One region of the Shewanella sp. NFH-SH190041 genome, then DNA from elsewhere that is predicted to be linked to it. Evidence: riboswitches for the same ligand, from Rfam matches in the RefSeq annotation. Region 1 holds a riboswitch; the other holds the start of a gene.
The links. A riboswitch is a leader RNA that binds a small molecule or an ion and turns the genes downstream of it on or off. The one in region 1 is predicted to bind lysine.
Positions count from the first base shown of each region.

Region 2: it holds a riboswitch for lysine, as region 1 does, so the genes downstream of both, NFHSH190041_RS05905 (Na+/H+ antiporter NhaC family protein) here and lysC (lysine-sensitive aspartokinase 3) in region 1, are expected to answer to the same signal.

Region 1 is NZ_AP026070.1:866,775-878,441, reverse strand. Features, by position in the region: gene NFHSH190041_RS03900 (S8 family serine peptidase) at 1-567, shown strand, start outside; gene lysC (lysine-sensitive aspartokinase 3) at 678-2,036, opposite strand; lysine riboswitch at 2,171-2,344, opposite strand; partial or broken gene NFHSH190041_RS03890 (DUF3293 domain-containing protein) at 2,459-2,835, opposite strand; gene arcA (two-component system response regulator ArcA) at 3,473-4,189, shown strand; gene NFHSH190041_RS03880 (class 1 fructose-bisphosphatase) at 4,401-5,393, shown strand; gene NFHSH190041_RS03875 (dicarboxylate/amino acid:cation symporter) at 5,555-6,805, opposite strand; gene NFHSH190041_RS03870 (phosphoenolpyruvate carboxylase) at 7,397-8,617, opposite strand; gene NFHSH190041_RS03865 (hypothetical protein) at 8,614-9,267, opposite strand; gene NFHSH190041_RS03860 (ATP-binding protein) at 9,268-11,667, opposite strand, start outside.
Region 2 is NZ_AP026070.1:1,326,400-1,338,066, reverse strand. Features, by position in the region: gene NFHSH190041_RS05920 (amino acid permease) at 1-202, shown strand, start outside; gene NFHSH190041_RS05915 (DUF1097 domain-containing protein) at 300-758, opposite strand; gene NFHSH190041_RS05910 (thymidine kinase) at 964-1,542, opposite strand; gene NFHSH190041_RS05905 (Na+/H+ antiporter NhaC family protein) at 1,713-3,272, opposite strand; lysine riboswitch at 3,376-3,571, opposite strand; gene NFHSH190041_RS05900 (electron transfer flavoprotein subunit alpha/FixB family protein) at 3,651-4,586, opposite strand; gene NFHSH190041_RS05895 (electron transfer flavoprotein subunit beta/FixA family protein) at 4,587-5,336, opposite strand; gene NFHSH190041_RS05890 (H-NS family nucleoid-associated regulatory protein) at 5,702-6,097, shown strand; gene NFHSH190041_RS05885 (hypothetical protein) at 6,309-6,770, shown strand; gene NFHSH190041_RS05880 (amidohydrolase family protein) at 6,869-7,759, shown strand; gene NFHSH190041_RS05875 (amidohydrolase) at 7,834-9,333, shown strand; gene NFHSH190041_RS05870 (amidohydrolase family protein) at 9,352-10,617, shown strand; gene rcsF (Rcs stress response system protein RcsF) at 10,729-11,088, shown strand; gene tsaA (tRNA (N6-threonylcarbamoyladenosine(37)-N6)-methyltransferase TrmO) at 11,170-11,667, shown strand, end outside.

The sequences.
Region 1 (11,667 bases):
CGTCTGATCCCTGTTAATGCCGCAGGTGATATGACCGCGGCATTAGTCGACCAACCAATGCATGGAAAAGTCACCTTAGCTGCAGATGGTAGCGCAGTTTACACCCCGACTGCGGACTTCTTCGGTACAGACAGCTTCACTTATCGGGTTGATGATGCAACTGATCTAGTCGCAGAAAAAACCACTGTGATGCTCAAAGTTGAAAACATCAATGATGCACCGGTATTAGCAGCTGCCACCGTCACCGCCGAAGAAGGTAACAATGTCACCGTTGCCGTTAAAGCTACTGACGTAGATGGTGATGCACTGAGCTACACGTGGTCGCAAACATCTGGTACCAGTGTTGATTTCACCCAGTCAGGTGATGCCATTAGCTTTACAGCGCCCGCACCGGGCGAGTTGGTATTTAGTGTGACGGCATCAGATGGTACTGTTGCTTCTGAGCCGGTCAATGTAACCGTCACAGTTAATGCTAAACCAGTTGTCGATGATGATGGTGGTGCATTAGGCTGGATTGCAACATTACTGCTGCCTTTGGCCTTTATCCGTCGTAAACGCGCGGCATAATGTCATAACAAAAAAGGAGCCCTGAGGGCTCCTTTTTCATTTCAGCATCACTGATGCTGTAAACTTCTCACCAACTACATCAGTCAGCATTGACACATTACAATACCCAATTAATCCACATCAGATTCAAATAGATCGGTATGCAAAGCACTGACAACGGCTGCTGCATCAGCTTGAGCAACCAAGATGCAGAGATTATGGGCACTCGCCCCTTGGCAAATCATACGGACATTAAAAGGCTCCAGCACAGAAAATACCCGGCGACACAACCCAGAGGTAGTCGCAATGCGATTACCTATGATTGCCACTAATGCCAGATTATCTTCCACACTGACACGGCAATGCTCAGATAACTCCTGTAATAACGGTGCATTAATTAATCCGCTACCACTACTGTCTGAGCCGGTTTTATCTAATGTTAACGCCACATTCACTTCGGATGTGGTAATTAAATCCACACTTATCTTGTGTTTTGCCAAGGTTGCAAAGATATGAGCCAAGAACCCCTGAGCATGAAGCATCTTTAAACTGTGTAAATTAAGCAACGTCTGATCTTTACGCACAGCCACAGCACGAAAAACGGGGGCATCGGTAACTTGGTGTCGAATCCAGGTTCCACCTTGCTCTGGCGCTACACTTGAGCCAACAAACACCTGAATCTGCCGCCGCACCGCAGGTAAAATCGTAGCGGGATGCAATACCTTGGCGCCAAATGTCGCCATCTCAGCGGCTTCATTAAAACTGATCTCCTTTAATGCCTTAGCGCCAGGTGCGAGGCGAGGATCAGTTGAAAAGATCCCGGCAACATCGGTCCAGATCTCTACTGCTTCAGCGGCCAATGCTTCGGCAAGTAATGCCGCAGAATAATCACTGCCCCCGCGCCCCAATGTTGTCGTCTTGCCATGGCAATCCGCCCCGATAAAGCCCTGGGTTACCATCACAGTATCATCCAATAATGGCGCAAGATGTTCATTCGCCAATACTGCAATCTCATCAATCAAAGGTTCTGCGCGCCCAAAATGGCTATCGGTACGCATCACCCTACGAATATCAAATACTTCGGCTCGTCCACCTAACTGGCGTAGTACCGCAGCAAATAACAAAGATGAGCACTGTTCCCCCAATGACAACAACTCATCCATCAAGGACTTACTGCGATCCAACACTAACGCCTCGCTAAGTTGCCAAATACGAGACAGTAACACCTCAAGTGCTTGGCTGATCACCTCACGTTGTGTGATGTGTTGAAGGATGTTTTGCTGGATCAAAGCGATATCATTGAGCAGCGCCACACGCTGCGCATCAGTAATATTGGCTTGAGTGAGTGCAACCAGTAAGTTCGTTACCCCACTGGATGCACTGACCACCACTACACGCGTTTGCGGCCGATTAAGTACAATTTCAGCACAGCGTGACATGGCCGCAAAATCTGCTACTGATGTCCCACCGAATTTAGCAATTACCGTCATCTTTGCCTCCGTTACTTATTTGCCCGGAAAGCTGAACGATGAACATACCTTTTAATAATGACATTACATTCTCCGAACTATCCTCGTCCGGAGAGTCTGGTGCACCCTGCACCCCTTGGCGGGAACATGAAACCGTCACCAGAAGCTCTCCACCAATAACAGGTGACAGTCGATGGGATTCAGCCCATCCAACCGGCGCTACAGTTCACAACGTCCCGCAGCCCCTCGGCGTTAATCCCCTGACCCGGATCGCCGGGTGTTGTGTCCCTCAGCCCGGGCTACCTGGTTAACGCGCCTCTTCTGTTGTCACCGTAAATGCCGGTGAGAACCAAAAATTAACAATTGATGTTAATACAAGTCAATCCGTGAAACAGCAAAGATAAGAAAATTTGAACAATGCGCAATATTTCATAAATTAAAATTCAACTTATTGGCAGGAGAAAATCAGAAACCAGTGTTACTCGGCTAGAAAAACCACCCAATTCAATAGCTTCCTTTTGTAAATGACATGGTAACAAAATTAACTGATCTTCATTTACATAATAAATCGCTAATTGTTGAAATTGTTGCCCCAGTGCCACGCCTTGCGCCTTAGAAAGGGCGACCGCCCAGCTCATTTCCATATGAGAATAGTCATCACAGGTACCGATAAGTTGCCGATAAACGACCTTTTTTTGATTAATTCATTTTGCAATTGTCTGTCGAGTAAAGCATTTTGACCATTAGATAAATTTTCGCCTAATGGATTCCACGCGGTAATAATCGCAAACGATAACAAAGGTGATAATTTCTGCGTCATCAAAAATTTTGTACTTTGATAACACTGCCAAAGTTCATTAAATGACTGATTCATATTTAAAACTTATTGATAATCACTACAAATAATATCGCTTTCAGCACGGTTCAAGGTAATAGTTTGTGATCGCCATCACGCGATGATTAAAAATAAAATCCTTATAAATCAATAAATAAAAAACTTTTGATGACATAGATCACATACTGAAAACTATTTTTTTAACATTTGATTTGTTAACAAATCCCCAAAACGAGTACAATACCCAAGTTCGCTACCTAACCTTCTGAAGCAAATTGAACTAGCTTTCGTTACATATGCCTCAGAGCGTTACGTAGCCTGACACAGTGTTGTACTAATTGTAATCTCCGGACTGATTCACTTCTTTATTTCACATAGTGACAACGATTGTGGAACTATCCCCGGTTAGTATGAATCGAAATCAGTACAACCAAGGCAAAGACCAGAATCCCGCTGGCCGATTGCGTATTGAACTAATCATGAAGTGCGTTGTGGTTCAAACCCTTCTTTGAAAAACATTCGCGAGAATTCAATACCTTACCCGCTTGTGTTTGGAGGCTCTCCTCCCGAGCAGCCTATTCATGATTGGCACAGAATTGATTTTTTTAATTAGGTACATAGCATGCAAAACCCGCACATTCTGATCGTTGAAGATGAAGCCGTTACCCGTAATACGCTGAGAAGTATTTTTGAAGCAGAAGGATATGTGGTAACCGAAGCCAATGATGGCGCAGAAATGCATAAAGCCTTGCAGGAAAACAAAGTAAATTTGGTTGTCATGGACATCAACCTGCCTGGAAAAAATGGTTTGCTGTTAGCACGTGAACTGCGTGAAATCAACAATATCGGTCTGATCTTCCTGACCGGTCGTGACAACGAAGTTGATAAAATCCTGGGGCTGGAAATTGGCGCTGATGATTATATTACCAAGCCATTCAATCCACGTGAGCTGACTATCCGTGCCCGTAACCTGCTGACACGTGTAAACAGTGCCGGTGCCGAAGTTGAAGAAAAGAGTTCTGTGGAATTCTATCGTTTCAATGGCTGGACGCTGGAAATCAACAGCCGCTCTCTGATTAGCCCTCAGGGTGAATCTTACAAGCTGCCACGCAGTGAGTTCCGCGCTATGCTGCATTTTGTTGAAAACCCAGGCAAGATCCTGAGCCGTGCTGATCTGCTGATGAAAATGACTGGCCGTGAGCTGAAGCCTCATGACCGTACCGTTGACGTCACTATTCGCCGCATCCGTAAGCACTTCGAAAGCCAGCCAGATACGCCAGAAATCATCGCCACTATTCATGGCGAAGGTTACCGTTTCTGCGGTCACTTGGAAGATTAATCTTCCGTGACATTATAAAGTCGGTATAAGCCTGCTTTGCTACCCAAGCCCGCCTATTGCGGGCTTTTGTTTATCCAGTGCCCCATAATTTCCCCTCTGCTTGTCGATGCAAGCTATCTGACAAATCTGTGCGCCAAGCGCTGCTATTTTCACCCGGCTGCGGTATGATTCTACAGTAGCAAAAACAGCAACATACCCCAGAGGATCGAGCATGCAAACCCTGACGCAGCATCTGCAACAACAAGGTATTTCTGAGCCATTATGTCAGCTTATTCTGACATTGGCTGAAACATCCAAATCCATCAGCCGGGCTGTTCGCCAAGGAGCATTAGCCGGGGTATTGGGTGCCACTGATCATCAAAATGTACAGGGTGAAACCCAGAAAAAGCTAGATGTGATCACCAATGACATGCTCAAAGAAGCGCTCAAAGCCAGTGGCCATGTCAAAGGGTTAGCATCAGAAGAAGAAGATGAGGTATTGCCGGTCAGTGAACAAGGGGAATACTTGGTCTGTTTTGATCCTCTGGATGGCTCATCCAATATTGATATTAATTCACTGGTAGGCACTATTTTTTCAATCTTACCAGCGCCAGCCGGTGCACTGAATGAACAGAGTTTCCTGCAGTCAGGTCGCCAGCAGGTTGCGGCAGGTTATGTACTATATGGTCCATCCACTATGCTGGCATTAACCACAGGGAAAGGCGTCAGTTTCTTTACCTTAAACCCCGATAGCAGTGCCTATCTGCTGACTCAGGATAATGTCACCATCACTCCAGATACGGCTGAATTTGCCATCAATATGTCCAATCAACGCTTCTGGGAAGCGCCGATGCAAACCTATATTGCAGATCTGTTATTGGGCAGCATGGGGCCTAGAGAAAAAGCCTTCAATATGCGCTGGATTGCCGCCATGGTTGGCGATGTGCATCGAGTGCTGTGTCGCGGTGGGATTTTCACTTATCCCACTGACAATAAAAATCCAAACAAACCATACAAACTGCGCTTGATGTATGAGGCTAACCCGATGGCATTCTTGGTCGAGCAAGCTCAGGGGAAAGCTTCTACCGGTTATCAGGATATTTTGGATATCCAGCCAGAGCGTATCCATCAACGGGTAGCTGTTATTCTTGGCTCTGCCAATGAGGTGGATACCTGCTTAGCCTACCACCAAGAGACATACAGTGATCAGGAACCTGAACTGTAACACGCTACAATAAAAACGCCGGCAAACTGCCGGCGTTTTTGTCTTAACCTATGGTGTTAAGTCGTCGAATGACTGGAAACCATGACCTTTTCATGATTAATTTTTACTCGATAAAAAACCGCTTAATCGCTGAAACAACAAACTTAAAAGGTCAATAAACCCTAAACATCTGACATCAAAGCACCGTTGTGATGTGCTTTTTCCGTTTGATCAACAATCGTCAGTACCGCAGTGTCACCCACTACATTACAGGATGTCAGGATCATATCGATCAGTCTGTCTAGCGCAGCAACCAAAGCAAAGGCTTCAACCGGCAGTCCCATCTGATGAATAAGTACACCAATCATCACCATACCGCCACCGGGCACTCCACCTGCGCCCACTGCCAGCAGAAAAATACTCAATAACACTGTTGGCAACTGCTCCGTGGTAATCGGCATACCAAACGCATTGGCAATAAAGAAAATAGCGACAGTAATATAAATCGCGACTCCGCCCATATTCATCGTTGCCCCCAGCGGAACACCAAACCCAGCAATCGCCTGATTCACACCTAATTTATCCGTTAAAGTGCGCATAGTGACAGGAATCGTGGCATTGGAGCTGGCAGTGGAGAATGAAAACATAATCTGCTCTTGGGTCTTTTCCCTGAATGTTCGAGCTGACACTGGCGTAAACAGACCCACTGCGGCCGGATACACCACAAACACCCACAACAGTAATAGCCCAATAATCAACACTAAGTATTGCAGCACACTGACAAATACTGATGCCTGTAAGGTGGCCCCTAATTTAAACATCAGCGCAAATACCCCTATGGGTGCCAACTGCATCACCAAGGTGATCAGCTTCATCATAATACGATTGGCGGTTTGAAATCCGGCCACCGCAGAAGCCACTGAGTTGCCCATGGATTTCATCACCCCACCAAGCAACAACGCCATAAAAATAATCTGCAACATATTACCGGAGGTAAAAGCGCCAATCGGGTTACGGGGTACAATATCAACAATCAAAGCGGTTAAATCTGGCAGCTCTGTGGCATGAATAACCGCGCTGGCATGGCTGCTCATCTCTACCCCTTCGCCAGGGCGCAACAATAACACCACAGCTAACGCCGCACTGATGCCGACCAAGGTATTGATAATATAAAACCCAAAAGTTTTACCGCCTAAACGGCCAAAACTACGTAAATCCTGCAGTTCACAGACACCACAAACAATACTGATAAACACCATGGGGCCAACCAGCATCATAATCATATTGACGAACATGGTGCCCACGGCCGCAGCGATATCCACCAGGGTTGCCGAAAAAAATGCCACATCGCTTAATAGATATTGCACTAATGTGCCTAATATCAGGCCGGCAAACAGTCCGGAAAAGATCCGGGCTGATAATGATTTCATCATAATGAGTATTTCCCTGGTTGGCGTTACACAGCAATCACTCGCTATATAACCCGGAGCTTTAAGCCCCTGTTTTATTATCTGGCTGAGGATAGTGAAACATGCTGGATATTATTTCAATCACAACTTTGCCTAAAGTCTCAGCAACAGTTCAACAACCACTAGGAATAAAACTACTCATCTAGATGATTTTAAAGGAAAATAAAAAGGTTAAAACAAATTACAAAAAATCAAAACTTTTACCAAATCAATAATTTGATATCATTTTAAATACATAACGGCAAACTATGTCGGTGATTAATACTTTGTTGTGCTATATAAATAGAATAATAAACTGCATATTTATTTATTAAAGGATAAAACAACTACCACTATTATGTGTGCTACACATTTTCTGGTAACCGATATTTGTTAATTCACCCATTGTTACCCATTATTCGCGCAAAATATCCCCTAATTCAATATCCATCCCCTTTCATTAAAACAATAAAAAACCTGCTATCTGGCAGGTTTTTTATGCATTCTGTTGCACGCTCGCGACGATGACAAATATATCGCGTAGCTATGGCAAAATATCACCGCAAGGTGACCACATCAGGCCATCCATAACTCCACATCCCGGATGATAAAGTTACCACTGTAGACAGGGTGTGGCTCACCGATGGGCTCTAACTCAAAGAACCCCCGATATTCTTCACTTAACCCGTCATAGCCACAGATCACCTGATACAACCAGTTTTCCGCATTCCACGGCAGCTGCTGATGCTCAAGATATTCCAATGCCGATTGCCGTACCCCGGAATCGATCACGGCGCAGAAATACTGATCCACCGCCTCTTTCAGCGGATTATCCGGCACATCAAACTCACCGGCATCCGACAACGCCACGCTGGGATCCGCCTCTTGCTGTTTGACCGGTTTAGGCAGCCGAACAATCTCTTTTACTTTTGCCACCAGCTCCAGCAGATCATGTTCTTGACTCAGGTTATGCACATCCACGGATGCCTGCGCCAAAATACCTTCAGCCCGGTTAAACAAGGTTGCCACATGTTTATGGGCCACATGATCCTGTACCCGATAATCAGGATGCAGATCCGTATGCAGTAACCAACCTTTCAGCAAGCGGGTTCGGCCACGGATTTGCCGGAAGCGCCCCAGCAACTCCAATAACCGCGCCTGCACCACAGACAATTCCTGCGCACAATTACTCAAGGTATCCTGCAATGAGGTCACCAATAACCGTCGCAATTCCCGGGTATCCCCGGCAATCTCGGCCAGCTCATTGAAATGGAACATTTCCAAGCCATTGAGTAGCTCTGTTACCTGACTTTGGGCTAACTCATTTTCACGGATTTTAGCGTTAATGGTACCGACATAACCGAACTCATTATTAATCCGTCCCCACAACACCCGCACGGCATAACGTAGCGCATCGGTAAAGGCATAAACATGTTCTGTCAAATCAGCCAGATATGCTTCCGCAGCGCTGAAATCGACCCGATGACGAGCCTCTTTATAGTGCTCAGCTAATGTCTTGATAGTTGCCAGCGCCGAGCCAACATTGGCATCAATCTGCCGATTACGCTCATCACTGAGAGCTTCTTCCAAAAATGCCCGTATAGTGCGTTTCAGTCGCAGCGGTTGCTCCGGCTCAGGCCGCCAAATTAGCCCGGCTTTCAACAACTTCTCTACTACCGCCGCATTGTCTTCGGTTTCGGTCAGCTCACCGCTTTGGTACACATCCATAATGGCATCAGCATGGCGGCCCAACTGTTTGAGCAACTTGACACCGGCCTGATGCAGGTTACTGCTCATATCAGCTCCCGTTGATTACTGGCAGTCTCAGCCTGTGCTTCTAGCTGCAACCCCTCGGTTTCATCAATAAAGCGGATCACTTCATACAGGTAATCTAATTTACCTGTGGCCAGATAAATCTGTTTTTCTGCATTGGGGCGGACAAGGTAACCCAGCTCCACCAGCCGCTTAAATACCAGTTTAATCTGGGCATCAGCATTACTGCTGGTTGAGCCGAACAGACGGTACTGGCTCAGTTTCGCCAGTTGCTCACGAAATGCCGGAGTATCTTCAATACGACTTTGCAGATCGGTCAGACGAATTGCCGCGCCTTCGGTCAACGGCGCATCCTGGCCAGAGGCTTCCTGAACCAGCACTAACCATTCCACCATAGGGGTCAAAGCGGAGCAAATATCCTTAAACTGCGAGGAGATCACCTTACGTTCAGCATCGCCAAGCAAACGGTAACCACAGAAAAATACCTCACCTTCTGCCGCCGATGCCACCGTGCGGTTGATATGGCTAAGATATTCTTCTACCCGCTCCCGGGTGGCCGGAGTTTGCAGTGCCCGCCAGCCATCTTCATCTGTGGTTTTACAGATAAATTGGCCCTTTAACAGCCGTTCAATCAGGGCGCCGACACCCAAAATCACAGTTTGTGGCTCACTCATTTACATCGCCTCCTTTGACATATGCTGTTTCAGTCTTTCAGCCAAAGGGTTGACCTTAGGTTTGACCACCTGCAGCTTGCGGGTTTGTTTGTTGATAATGTAGCGGTTGGCAAATAGGCTCAATACCTCAGATTCCGGATTCGGGAAGGCTCCCAGTACGGAGATATTGTTATTTTCACAGGCATCGAAAATTTTCTTCACGTTACCATGGTGCAAGGTGCCCAATTCATCAATTGGCCAGTGAATAGTGACATCCGCCCGGCCCCGTAACAAACGGGTAAAGGCCAGCAGGAACTTACACAAAATCAGATAAGCCATACCATGGCTGGACGATTCATTCAGCTGACGGTCAGTGCGGATAATCAGATCCGAATTTCCCTCTTTCAGCCGCAGCTCAATTTCCAGCAGTTTGGCCACGCCACCAGTTAAGGCACTGCGCCCGATAATATCCAAAGCGCGGCGCATCGAGTGGATATAATCCTCATCCGGCAGGCCGTTAAAGCCATCACTGCGCCAGCGCTTAAAGGCTTTAACAAAGGCTTCCAGCTCAGGCCAGAATTCCAGCTCACTGATGCGAGAACGAATACGCACCGCAGACTCAGAGACTCCGTCTAGGAACAGCTCTTCTCCCACTTCCCGGGTGATCCGAGCGCTCTGGCTGGCAATACGGCGGTCAATGTCTGCCAGCACTTCATAAAAGGCCGTTAAATCCACCCCGAAGATACGTCCCTGCTCACGCAGCGCCGTCATAGATTGGGGCACGATCACATTCAGTAACTGCTCCAGAGCCGGTACCAATTTGCGGTAATCCAGTAACCGGATCCCTTTTTCATTGATAAAGCTCGACTCTTCCCGGGCTCGCTCCCAGGTTTCTGATAAACCTGAGCCAGATTTGGCAGCAATAACTGTGTCAAAATGTTCCACATACTGCTTTACAGAACCCAGCAGATAATCCCGCTTAAGCAGTAAATCTTCACCCTGACGCAACCGCTCACCAAGACTGCCCACGGCTTCTTCACTGTTCGGTGGTAATTTCAGCTCTGCCAATTTACGCATCAAACTGCGCAGTTTGGTGAGATTTTCAGAAGCTTCTACCTGCGCGGCATCGGATTCACGGCGCTGTTGCTCCAACTCAGTACGGCGAGTTTTCACATCAGAAGCGCGACTTTTCAGTTGCTGCTCCAACTCAGTGGCAATGCGTTTAACCTCTGCCAACTGCTCAGTCAGCTTAGGTTTACGTACCCGCCAGGTGTGCTGGTACCAATCGTCATAGCGCAGCACTTCACTGCGGCGCTGCTCAGCGCGGCTGATGCGGCTTTCCAGATCCCGGATATCCCGCTTGAGCGCCACAATCTGATCTTCATCCACACCGCGGGATTTCAGTTCATTTTTATACCAGGCTTCGCACGCTTTTTGCTCAGCCTTGGCGTTATCCCGCCGACTGTTAAGGCTGGCTTTAATTTGTGCGAGCTGGGCATCTAATGCCCCAACCACTTCCTGCCAGTAAGCCTGTTTCTCCATTTTGGCTTCCAGCATCAGGGATTTTTGCTCTTCCAGCCATTGGGCATGCTGCTGTTTCAGCTGCTTTTGCTCACCATCCAGTACAGTCAACTGTTTTGCCGCCATCGCCTTACGGCCAGCCAGCAATTCATTAATTTTCGCCTGCAGACTGCGTTTTTCATCCAACAAGCGGCGCAAATCATCTCGACTGTTTTGATAAGCTGTACGGGCAAAGGTCAGTTCCCGGCTGAGTTTATCCAGCTCACCGTTGACCTCAACCAGTTTATCTTCTGCTTGCTCTTGCAGCTCAACAGCACTTTTCAGTGCTTCTTCAGCCTGTGCATGCCGAGCCCGTAATTCCTGCTCAGAAGCGGCGTATTCAGGAACATCTAGCGCTTTCAGATCCAGCTGCACCCCGAATAATGCGTCTTTATCCCCACCCAAGGTTGGGTGCAGATCCGTACGGTGCAGCAGTTCAGGGGCTATCACCTTACCCAGCGTCTGCTCCCAGCCGTCAGCTTCTTTACGCAGATATTCCAGCAACGTATGAGATTGAGGGAACAACATCTCATGCAGCTCATCGAGGGCATTTTGCCGCTCAGTCACCCGAAGGGTTGCTTGGCGTAATGCCTCATTGGCCTGATCCCGCCGCGCCCGGAGTTTGCGCTCTTCAGTGCCGATACGGTCAACTTTTTTGCTGGCCACATCCTGATCTTCATCAGCCTGGGAGATACGCTCATCAAAAACCGCCAACTCCAGCTTCTCTTCTTCGGTATAGGTAACGCTGTCCACTTTCAGCTTGAGCTCGGCGGCGCGTAATTTCAGCTGGTACTCTTGCTCCTGAAAGCGCATGTTACCGGCTTGCAGCGCTTCACGGTCACTGTCAGCCTGAGCGGCCAA
Region 2 (11,667 bases), 460 kb from region 1:
TTGGAGTGCCATTGTACTGAACGCACCGGTACTGAGCTTCACCTCCATTTGTAGCCCGATTTTCGGTCTGGTTGGCTGTCTGATCCCTGCTTACCTGGTATACCGCGTACCTATGCTGCACAAATATAAAGGTGCAGGCCTGTATATTATTATCGCTACCGGTCTGCTGCTGTGTATCTCACCATTCCTAGCGTTTAGCTAAACGAGTTAGCGCACAGCAGTATCAACGGCTGATCTGTGCGACACATAAACAAAACCCCCAGAATAAACCGGGGGTTTTTATTTATGTCATATAAAATTTATGCCGCAGGTGTCATGCGATGATACAGCCACAACCCAGATGCTTTCATCAGATAACCAAATACAGCGCCCACAATGAGCGCCGGGATCACCGCCTGCCAATGACCATTAGCGGCAAAAGTGGCACAACAACCGATAAAGGTGCCGGGAATAAAACTCAGCCAAGCTTTTTTCGCTTGAACACACATCATGGTCGCCACAATACCAGTGACGATATATCCCAGTACTGCCATATGCCCCATGTCTGTCAGCTTAATGATCACCATGGCCCAAAATACCCCGGATAAGTTAGTACAGATACTGATCCCTAGTCCTTTAAGCCCTTCTATTGGTGAGGCAAAATATGTGGTGCAACCTAAAAATCCAGCCCAAGTCAGCAGCCCAAAAATCACAGACAGCCACCCCCAGATACCGGACAATAATCCGGTGGTCAGTGCAATTGCCAGCAGAACAGACATGTTTTCCCCATCAGTGTTAAAATTTGCCGCCAGTCTAACGAAATAATTTGGCTTGCCAAGTGAAATTCATACAAGGCTAATCAAGCGCATCAATTCATCCCCCTACTCATGGGAAAAACTCGCCCATTTCTTTAACGCCATGGCACAAAAAAGAGGCGTTAAGCCTCTTTTTAATCTTGGTATCACTTACGCAAAGCGCCGAGACTTATTCCCAAATTGCTTCGCGAAAATGTTTACGACAGACCGACTCGTAACTTTCATTACCACCAATAGCCACCTGCTCACCTTCTTTGATTGGCTTGCCATTACCATCCAAACGCAGCACCATGTTAGCCTTGCGACCACAATGACAAATGGTTTTTAATTCAACCAGTTTGTCAGCCCAAGCTAACAAGTATTGGCTGCCGGAAAATAGCTCTCCCTGAAAATCCGTCCGTAAACCGTAACAAAGTACCGGGATATCCATTTTATCCACTACATAAGCCAACTGCTTAACCTGCTCTTTGCTGAGGAATTGACACTCATCCACCAGCACACAATGTAGCGGCTGCTGAGCCTGCACATCAGTAATCAACCGGTTCAAATCATCGGCGGCAGAAAATACCTGGGCATCAGATTCTATACCGATACGGGAGGCGACTTTACCCACGCCATATCTGTCATCAATCGAAGCCGTCATTACCAGGGTATTCATACCCCGTTCACGATAGTTATAAGAAGACTGCAGTAAAGAGGTGGATTTACCGGCGTTCATCGCCGAATAATAAAAATAAAGTTGCGCCAAAATACACACCCAAAGCCCAATAATATGTCGCTATTCTACCACTGCCCTAAGGGGGATAACATTAGGTTTACCTATTAATAGCCAGATAAAAAAAGCGCAGCCAAAGCTGCGCTAACTATAACTGTAACTGTGCGGTCGTGACAGTTGAAACAAGCCGCCCAGTAACCGGATTAAGCCCGGGCTTTAATTTTTAAATACATCACACTGAGAACAAATAAAATACTGCAGGTAATCAAGCCCGCGGCAACGGACTCGGTATAGCCCATTACTGTGTAACCAACCAAGCTAATCACCGCCACAATCAAGGCATAAGGTAACTGAGTCATCACATGGTCAATATGGTGACAGCCTGCGCCAGTGGAAGACAAAATCGTAGTATCAGAAATGGGGGAACAGTGATCGCCAAATACTGCACCAGACAAGACAGATGCGAGCATTGGCAGCATCATAGCACTGTGGCTGCCCATCGCCATATCAGCAGCAATCGGCAACATAATGCCAAATGTTCCCCAGCTGGTACCGGTAGCAAATGCCGTTAAGCCCGCCAAAATAAACATCACCGCAGGCAATAAAGCAAAGGGGATATTGCCAGAAGCCAGTGATGCCATAAATTTACCGGTTTCCATCTGACCAATCACCGCAGCGATCGTCCACGCAAACAGCAAAATCCAAATGGCCGGTAACATGGATTTCGCTCCGGTAGTGATGGCTTTAATAATCATGCTGAGTTCAACCTGCTGCTTAATGACCAGCACCAAAGTAACGGCCAAACCAATCAGGGCACCAAAAAACAGTGATGAACTCACATCGGTGTTTTCAAACGCTTTAATGATATTGAACCCATGACCCGCTTCGGCTAGCGCCGCCGCGCCACTGGAAATCATAAAATAGACAGTGGCCACCACCAAGGTGCCAATAGGCAGGAATAATCCCAGAATTTTACCGGTTTCAGCTTCAGGTAATTCTGCGCTAGCTCCAGGCGGATTTCCTTTTGACTCATCCCACAATTCTCCGCGCTGAGCATTTAATTCATGGGTGCGCATCGAGCCAACATCCAGACCAAATAACGCCACGCAAATCAGTAACAGCAACGCAAAAATGGCATAGAAGTTCATCGGGATCATTTCCAGAAACACACTTAAGTGCCCCTGATCAGAAAACCCATGGGTCGCTAAAATACCGCCAATCAGCGCAATAATATAAGCACCCCAACTAGAAACCGGAGAAATAACACAAACAGGCGCCGCAGTAGAATCAAGCAAATAAGCTAACTTTGCCCGTGAAATATAATAGCGATCAGTCAATGGGCGAGAAATGCTACCAACAACTAATGAATTAAAATAATCATCGATAAAAACAACACAGCCCAAGAAAATAGTCAGAATTTTCGCATCACGCTTATTACGGATATGCTGTCTTGCCCATTCAGCAAAGGCCCTGGCTGAGCCGCTCACAGTGATGAGCGCTGTGATAATTCCTAATAAAATCAAGAAGCCAAGGATATATAAATTCCAAGTATTTGCCGCACCCTCTTTCCAGAATAAATGTTCAACTTTGACAGATAAATAACTGGCAGTATGGGTAATAGAGAAATCAGTTAGCAATAAACTGCCAACTAAAATACCAAGACCAAGCGACAACAATACTCTTCGGGTAAATACCGCAAGCACAATAGCTACCACAGGTGGCAGCAAAGATAGAGCCGAATCGGCGTAACTTATAACGGTCATATTATTATATTTTCTTCGTGTTGAAATACGAATGGAGGCCGACTGAACTGGTGGGAATAAGAAGCCGCCGCGCAAGAATTGCACGGGGTTTATGAACACCTGTCCTATCAGTAGCGCTCCATAGCAACTGTTTCCCATCATCCTGACGGAGAATACTATGGCAGTGCTGCCCCTATTCGGAAACAGCCCCAGCAAAGGGTCTTGATCAACGCCTTACTTCGGCACCAAATCCTTTCCCGCCCCTCATTGGCATCACCCCAGGGAACGATACTGATATTTGATGCTCCTCTACTTCTAAGAACGCCTTTTCTAAGGCGTGTGTAACATCAAATCACAAGCGGCCGGGAAATAGCTAACCCCAAAACCGCTTATCGTGACCTAGTTCACAGATTTTATCAAGCCAGTCAGGGCAGGCACTGCATCAAATAGGTCAATGGTCAGACCATAATCAGCAACCTGAAAGATTGGTGCATCGGGATCTTTATTAATTGCAACAATCACTTTTGCATCTTTCATGCCAGCTAAATGTTGAATAGCACCTGAAATACCCACGGCGATATAAAGATCGGGCGCAACAATTTTTCCCGTCTGCCCAACCTGCAGATCATTAGGCACAAATCCAGCATCGACAGCAGCCCGAGACGCCCCAACCGCAGCCCCTAATTTATCTGCCAAGGTTTCAAGTAGTGCAAAATTTTCCCCACTACCCATTCCGCGGCCACCGGATACCACAATAGCGGCACTGCCTAACTCAGGCCGTTCAGATACCGTCAAAGTTTGGGAAACTAATTCGGTTTTAGCAGGATAAACGGTTTCTAACGATACAATTTCGGCTTGCCCTGTGCGACCTACCGCATCAAAGACACTACTGCGCACCGTAATGACTTTAATAGCATCTAAGCTTTTCACTTTTGCCAGTGCATTTCCGGCATAAATAGGTCGGACAAAGGTGTCAAAATCATCAATGGCGACAACATCTGAAAGCTGCGCGACATCCAATAACGCTGCGACGCGAGGAAGAATATCTTTGCCCTGACTACCCGCGCCAGCCAAGATATGAGTGTAATCAGTGCTGATATCCACTATCAGTTTGGCCATATTTTCAGCCAGTTGTGCGCCATATGCCGGGTTATCCGCTAATAGCACCCGAGTTACACCATCAAGGGTTGCAGCCTCAGTTGCTACTGACTGGCAGTCATTACCAGCCACTAGAATATGAATATCATCCCCAAGTTGTTTAGCTGCAGTGATAACCTTGGCGGTATCAGGTTTCAGTTGCTGGTTATCGTGCTCCGCAATGATTAATACTGTCATTTAAATCACCTTTGCTTCGTGCTCAAGTTTATCCACCAATGCAGCAACAGAATCCAACATAATCCCGGCCTGCCGTTCTGCCGGAGGCGTCACTGTCAATATTTCAATATGGGACTTCAAGGTGACACCCAGTTCATCCGGGCTAACCACAGTTAACGGTTTGCGTTTGGATTTCATGATATCGGGCAGTTTGGCATAACGGGGCTCATTCAAGCGAAGATCAGCTGTCACAACCGCAGGCAGAGGCATCTTAAGGGTCTGCAACCCACCATCAATTTCCCGTTGGGCAGTTAAGGTATCACCATAAACTAAGAGATTGGATGCAAACGTCGCTTGGGGTGCATCCATCAGTGCCGCCAACATCTGTCCGGTCTGATTGTTATCACCATCGATTGATTGTTTGCCAAGAATGACTAACCCAGCCTGTTCGCTATCCCAAACTGCTTTGATTAATTTCGCGATAGATAAAGGCACTAAATTAGCAGCGGCCTCGACCAGAATTGCTCGGTCAGCACCAAGAGCCAATGCTGTACGTAATTGCTCTTGAGCCGCTTTATCGCCCACAGTCACAACCACTACTTCAGAAGCAATCCCCGCCTCTTTCAGTCGAACCGCTTCCTCTACTGCTATTTCACAAAAAGGGTTCAATGCCATTTTTAAATTCGCAGTATCCACATCAGAATGATCGGATTTAGCTCGAACTTTGACATTGGCATCAACAACTCGTTTCACCGGCACCAATATTTTCATGTGCATTTCCTACTATGTGATTCAGGCAAAACGCCCGATAACGCGGGCGTCAAGTCACGAGAATGTTACTTACTGTTAACGTTTACGTCAACTAGAACCAAGATTTCTCCGGTTATATTATTCCTAAATTATCCCGGTGAAAATCAACCGTCATAATAATGCGTTTAAATATGCTCAGTGCCATTGGCATAAAAATGAACAAATTTTGTATTCAGGGAACTTTTTGACACAAAAAAAATATTAATATTTGTAAAAAATAGCCTCTGAAGAGAATTTTTTATTTGCTTCAATGGATATTAGTTTCTATTATTTATCCAGACGTATATCGTAAGATTGTTTTAAATTAACTTGGAACGAAAATAGTTATGAGCGAATTCCTCGAAGTATTGACTCACGCCCGTCGTTTTAAAGCGGCTGTAAAAGAACTGTCTCTGGAAGAACTGCGTGATTTAGCAGCGAAGCTGGAAAAAATCATTGAAGAGCGTGAAGCTGTAGTTGAAGAAGAAGAGGCTGTTATGGCCGAGCGTATTGCTAAAATCGAAGAAATTCGTAAGCAAATGGCTGAAGTAGGTTTATCACTGGATGATTTAGGTGTTGCTGGTGCTGCAAAAGCAGCTCCTAAAAAGCGCGCTCCTCGTCCAGCTAAATATCAAATTGAAGTTAATGGTGAAACTGTTACTTGGACTGGTCAAGGCCGTATGCCAAAAGTATTCAAGCATGAATTGGATCAAGGCCGTTCAATGGACGATTTCCTGATCTAATAGCTGAAACCACTTTCGTTTCAAAAAAAGCCCATAGTTAATATCTATGGGCTTTTTCTTTTTAAATATACAAGTCACAGTTTTAACTTGGTTTTTACATTTTATTTGATTAATATTTAGGCATATTAAAGGCCGTGAAAACAGTGCACTCTATATGCTTAATCCCTTAATATCCTCGCTATCACCTGCGTTCTGCTTTATTTGTTCATCCGTGATGGCTTCCGAACCACTCCAGCGCGATACCCATCCCGATACTGCAATAGCAATCACAGGTGCAACATTAGTTGTTGCCCCAGGAAAAGAAATTCACAATGCGGGGTTATTAATTCAGGGAAACAAGATTAAAGCTATTCTGGATAAAGAAAAACTGCCTAGCTCAGCCAAAGTAATCAATCTAAATGGCTACACCTTATACCCAGGTTTTATAGATCCTTTTACTGACTATGGTATCAAGTTTACCGCAGAAGAATTTACCGTAGAGAAACCCGTTTATGAATATCCTCGTACCGGAGCAAAAGCTAAAAACACTGCCATACATGCGGAAAAAATTGGGTTAATTTCGCAAACAAAGATAACAAAACAGCAAAAAAATGGTTATCAAATGGCTTTACCTCGGTACAAAGTAGTAGGCTCAATGGCATATTTCGAGGTCGAGGTGTTACATTATCATTAGCCGATTTACCATCGAATCAAATCATATACAAAAGTCACACTCAGCATTTTATCTCATTCCATAAAGGCGATTCTGTTATGGAATATCCCCGCTCTTTGATGGGCAGTATGGCATTAATCAGACAAACGATTGCAGATGTCCGTTGGTATCAAAGCAATAAAAATAAAAAAAACTTTAACTTAGTGTCAGAAAAACCTGTGATGGATCAAGCGCTGACTAACTTAATCAATCCCAATCAGCACTATTTATTCGCCACAGATAATCTTAATGATCAATTAAGGGCAGGACATTTACTAAATGAATTGCAATTATCGGGAGCACTCTTAGGTAACGGTAGAGAATATGCCAGAATATCTGAACTAAAAAAATTGCAACATCCTGTTATTATTCCTTTAAATTACCCTAAAGCACCCAATGTCAGTGATTCAGCCAATGAAAATGCCCTTTCTTTGGCCAAAATGAGACATTGGGAGCGCGCGCCAGGCAACGCTGCCAGTCTATCTGCTGCAGGGATACCTTTTGCATTAACACTGCATGATATTGACGCAAAGCAATTTATTCCCCGGTTACGCCAGGCCATTTCCCATGGTTTAGCCAAAGATACGGCCCTAGCGGCACTCACGACAGAAGCGGCAAAAATTGCTGGCATTAGTGATATAGCAGGCCAACTTAAACCCGGCATGATGGCAGATTTTATCGTGGTAAAAGGCGATATTTTTACCAATGGTCAAATTCACCAAGTATGGCTTCAAGGTAATCAACACGAACTGATCCCGTCTGTCATCACCAATAAAACCGGCATTACCAACTTATGCTTCCTAACGGGAAAGCTGTGTTTCTCCGTTTGGAAACCAATAAACAGCGTAGCGAAATCAGCTCGACACTCACATTCCACAATACCGACACTCAAACGCCGCAGTCACCAAGGCCTATTAAGGTCACATAGCAAACTGTTAGTGGCGATAAATTCAGTTTCAGTGCCCCATTAGCAACACCAGCTTATCCCGGGATAAGCCGCTTTACACTCTGGTTTGATCATCACAATCACAGCTTACATGGTCAGATGATCACAAGTCATGGCACTAAAGCAGGCATTACCGCTAAACGGCTCTCCCACAGTGCCCATAAAAACATCCCTGACACCCCAACCAAAATATCAAACTTTGAACCTGTATATGCTGGACGCCTTACCCAGCCTAACGTGGCCTTTGGCCGCCAGTCTCTACCCATGCAGCAACAACTACATATCCGTAATGCCACCGTCTGGACTAGCAGTACGAAAGGAATTCTGCCCAATACGGATGTCATTATTGAACAAGGAAAAATTACGCAAATAGGCCAGCAACTCAGAACCCCGACCGGCTTTGTACAAATTGATGCCAAGGGGCAACACCTCACCCCAGGTTTCATTGACGAGCATAGCCATATCGCAATCAATGGTGGCGTTAATGAAGGCTCTGATGCCATCAGTGCCGAAGTGAAAATCGGCGATGTGATTAACCCAGATGATATCGCCATTTACCGCTCATTAGCGGGCGGCGTGACCACAGCGCAATTACTGCATGGCAGTGCGAACCCTATCGGGGGACAAGCACAGCTAATCAAACTACGTTGGGGAGAAAACGCCTCCGGGCTCAAATTTGCCAACGCACCGGGGACAATCAAATTTGCCCTAGGTGAAAATGTCAAACAGAGTAATTGGGGAGATAAATACACTCGGCGCTTTCCACAAACCCGAATGGGTGTTGAAGCCACCTTCCGCCATGCCTTTACCCAAGCTCAGGACTATCTTCAGCGCTGGCAAACATACCAAACGCTGTCCCCACAACAGCAACAATTCCAGGCTAGCCCTAAACTGAATTACCGGCTACAGGCACTGGGCGAAATCTTGCAGAACCAGCGCGATATCCATATTCACTCATACGTGCAATCTGAAATTTTGATGTTTTTAAAACTGGCGCAATCATTCAATATCCAAGTCAGTACCTTCACCCATGTACTGGAAGGCTATAAGGTAGCGCAAGAGTTGGCCGCCCATGGGGCTGGCGCATCGACCTTTTCAGATTGGTGGGCTTACAAATTTGAAGTATACGATGCCATTCCACAAAACACCTGCCTCATGCAGCGACATGGCGTGCTCACCAGCATCAACTCTGATGATGACGAAATGCAGCGGCGCCTAAATCAGGAAGCCGCAAAATCCATGATGTATTGTGATATGTCGCCGCAAGATGCATTGGCGATGATCACTATCAATCCGGCCAAGCAACTGGGTATCGAGGCGCAGGTTGGCTCTATCGAAATCGGCAAACAAGCGGACTTAGTGCTGTGGGATCAATCTCCCCTGTCGGTTTATAGCAAAACCCTCTCTGTCTGGGTCGATGGCCGGCAGTATTTTGATCGCAAGGCAAACCAACAAGAAACAATGGCTCTGATAAAAGAACGGCAAGCACTGATCCAAAAAATCCTGGCCAGCCCGCAAAACCGCCGAGATGGAGAAACAGATAACCGACCAACAGAGCCTCGTTGGCAATGTGATACCCATTATGATGCTTGGCATTAATGACTGGAGACACCCGCAATGACCCGATTACTCTGCCAACTCTTTCTATTGCTTATATCCCCGGTGGCCCTGGCACACGACATGATCCCTGCGCCTGCGCAACAACAGGCTATTTTATTGAAAAATGCTACTGTGCACACAGTAATCGCAGGGACGAAATTCGACACCGACGTGTTGCTCATTAACGGAGTAATAGATCAGGTCGGCCGCAATTTGCAGCACCGCAATGCCATCGTCCATGATTTAAGCGGCAAACAGCTCTATCCTGGTTTAATTGCACTGAATACCACATTGGGGCTGAACGAAATTGAAATGGTGCGCGCAACAGTAGATAAAGCAGAAACCGGGCGGCATAATCCAGACCTCGTTGCAGCAACGGCCTTCAATCCAGACTCTGAGCTTATTCCAACCGTGAGAGTTAATGGCATCAGCCATGCGCAAATCACCCCGAGGGGAAAAGGACTGACCGGACAATCCATTTTAGTGAATCTCGATAGCTGGACTATTGATGATGCCATTGTGGCAACACCAACCGCCTTGCATTTAGTCTGGCCCGATAATCCGAAACCTCATCGGCATAAGACGGAGAAAAAGGCGGTTGCGAGTCAACAGCAGCAAGTGGATGACATTATCCAGACCTTTATCCAAGCCAGACATTTCAATCAAGCGGGTAAAATAACAGCCACCGAGCCGCAAACTTTACGCTGGCAAGCGATGGCGGGGTTATTTGATGGCAGCGCTAAACTCTTTATCCACGCCGATAGTAAGCAGCAATTAGAGCAGATTATTCAGTTTGCTAAACAGTTTGAACTCGGCCCGGTGATCGTCGGTGGCTATGACGCTTGGCAAATGGCAGCAGCGCTCAAGCGTATCAAGGCCACAATTATCTATCCCCATGTATTTAGCCTGCCACGACGGGATGATGAACCGATTGATTTGCCCTTTTCTATCCCGGCAAAACTGGCCGCAGCCAAGCTTCCGTTTGCCCTCGCCCAACCAGAAGATTGGAACAGTCGCAATTTGCCTTTTACCGGTGGGCAAAGTATCGCTTATGGCCTGAGTTATCAAGCGGCGCTCAAGGCCCTTACCTTAACCCCGGCGCAATTACTTGGCATCAATGACATGGGAGCCATCGCCCCGGGTTATCGGGCATCTTTAGTAGTCAGTGAAGGAGATTTGTTCGATCCGTTAACCAACAGGGTCACAGCCTTGTTTATCGATGGCCGGCAAGTGGATTTGAATAATCGCCACAGACAGCTTTATCAAAAGTACCTGAAGCGATAGAATTTCAAACACAATTATCTTCAGCGGCGCAATTTGTTTTGCGCCGTGTTCAATGTAAGACCGGTGCTTATGAATGCTTTTCCTCTAAAAGTCGGGAGCCTTATCCTGACAATGTTGCTTAGCAGCATGTTATCCGGCTGCGCCAGTCACTACAGTGTCAATACCAATCTTAACCTTGACAATGTGGCCGATTACTTTAAAGCAGGCCAAGTACTGCTAGTACAAAAAAATCAGGACCCACCACGACCTTTTAATCCACTGGGGTTGGTTGATGGCGAATCTTGCCAAGTCTATGCAGATAATCCACCAGCCTCACTGAGTGACGCCCGAACCCGTTTACGACTCGCTGCCGCCAACAAAGGCGGTAATGCTGTTATCTTAAATAACTGCGTGACTTATCAAGATCCTGAGGGTGGCTGTCTGACCCGTGCCGTCTGCATTGGCCAAGCCATCGTCATGCAAGCTAATTAATACCAATCTGCTTCGCGCCCCTGTATGCGGCAAATCGCGACAGGGGCTGATTCTTTTTCTTTGACCAACAAGATCTAATCCATGAGTTTTTCCAGCCAAATCCAAGCAGTCGCGCTCTGCCGCACTCCTTATAAACAGAAATTCGGTATTCCAAGACAGCCCGGACTGGCCGATGCCAGGGGTTATGTTGAGCTAACCCCAGAATTTAACCATATGGATGCCGTGCGTGGCCTGACACAATATAGCCATATTTGGCTATTGTTCTGTTTCCATGAAAATCTGGCCCAGGGCTGGAAAACCACTGTGCGTCCACCTCGGCTAGGCGGGAATGAAAAACTGGGCGTATTTGCCACACGCTCCACATTCCGTCCCAACGGGATTGGACAAAGCGTGGTAAGGCTTCATGGCATTGTGAAGCGCAAAGGCAAAGTCTGTCTGGAAATTTCAGGTATGGATCTGCTTGATGGCACGCCAATTATTGATATCAAACCCTATATTCCATTTTCAGATGCTATCGCAGATGCCCAAGGCGGCATGGCCCACGAAGCCCCTGAGCTAATTGATGTACAATTTAGCCCT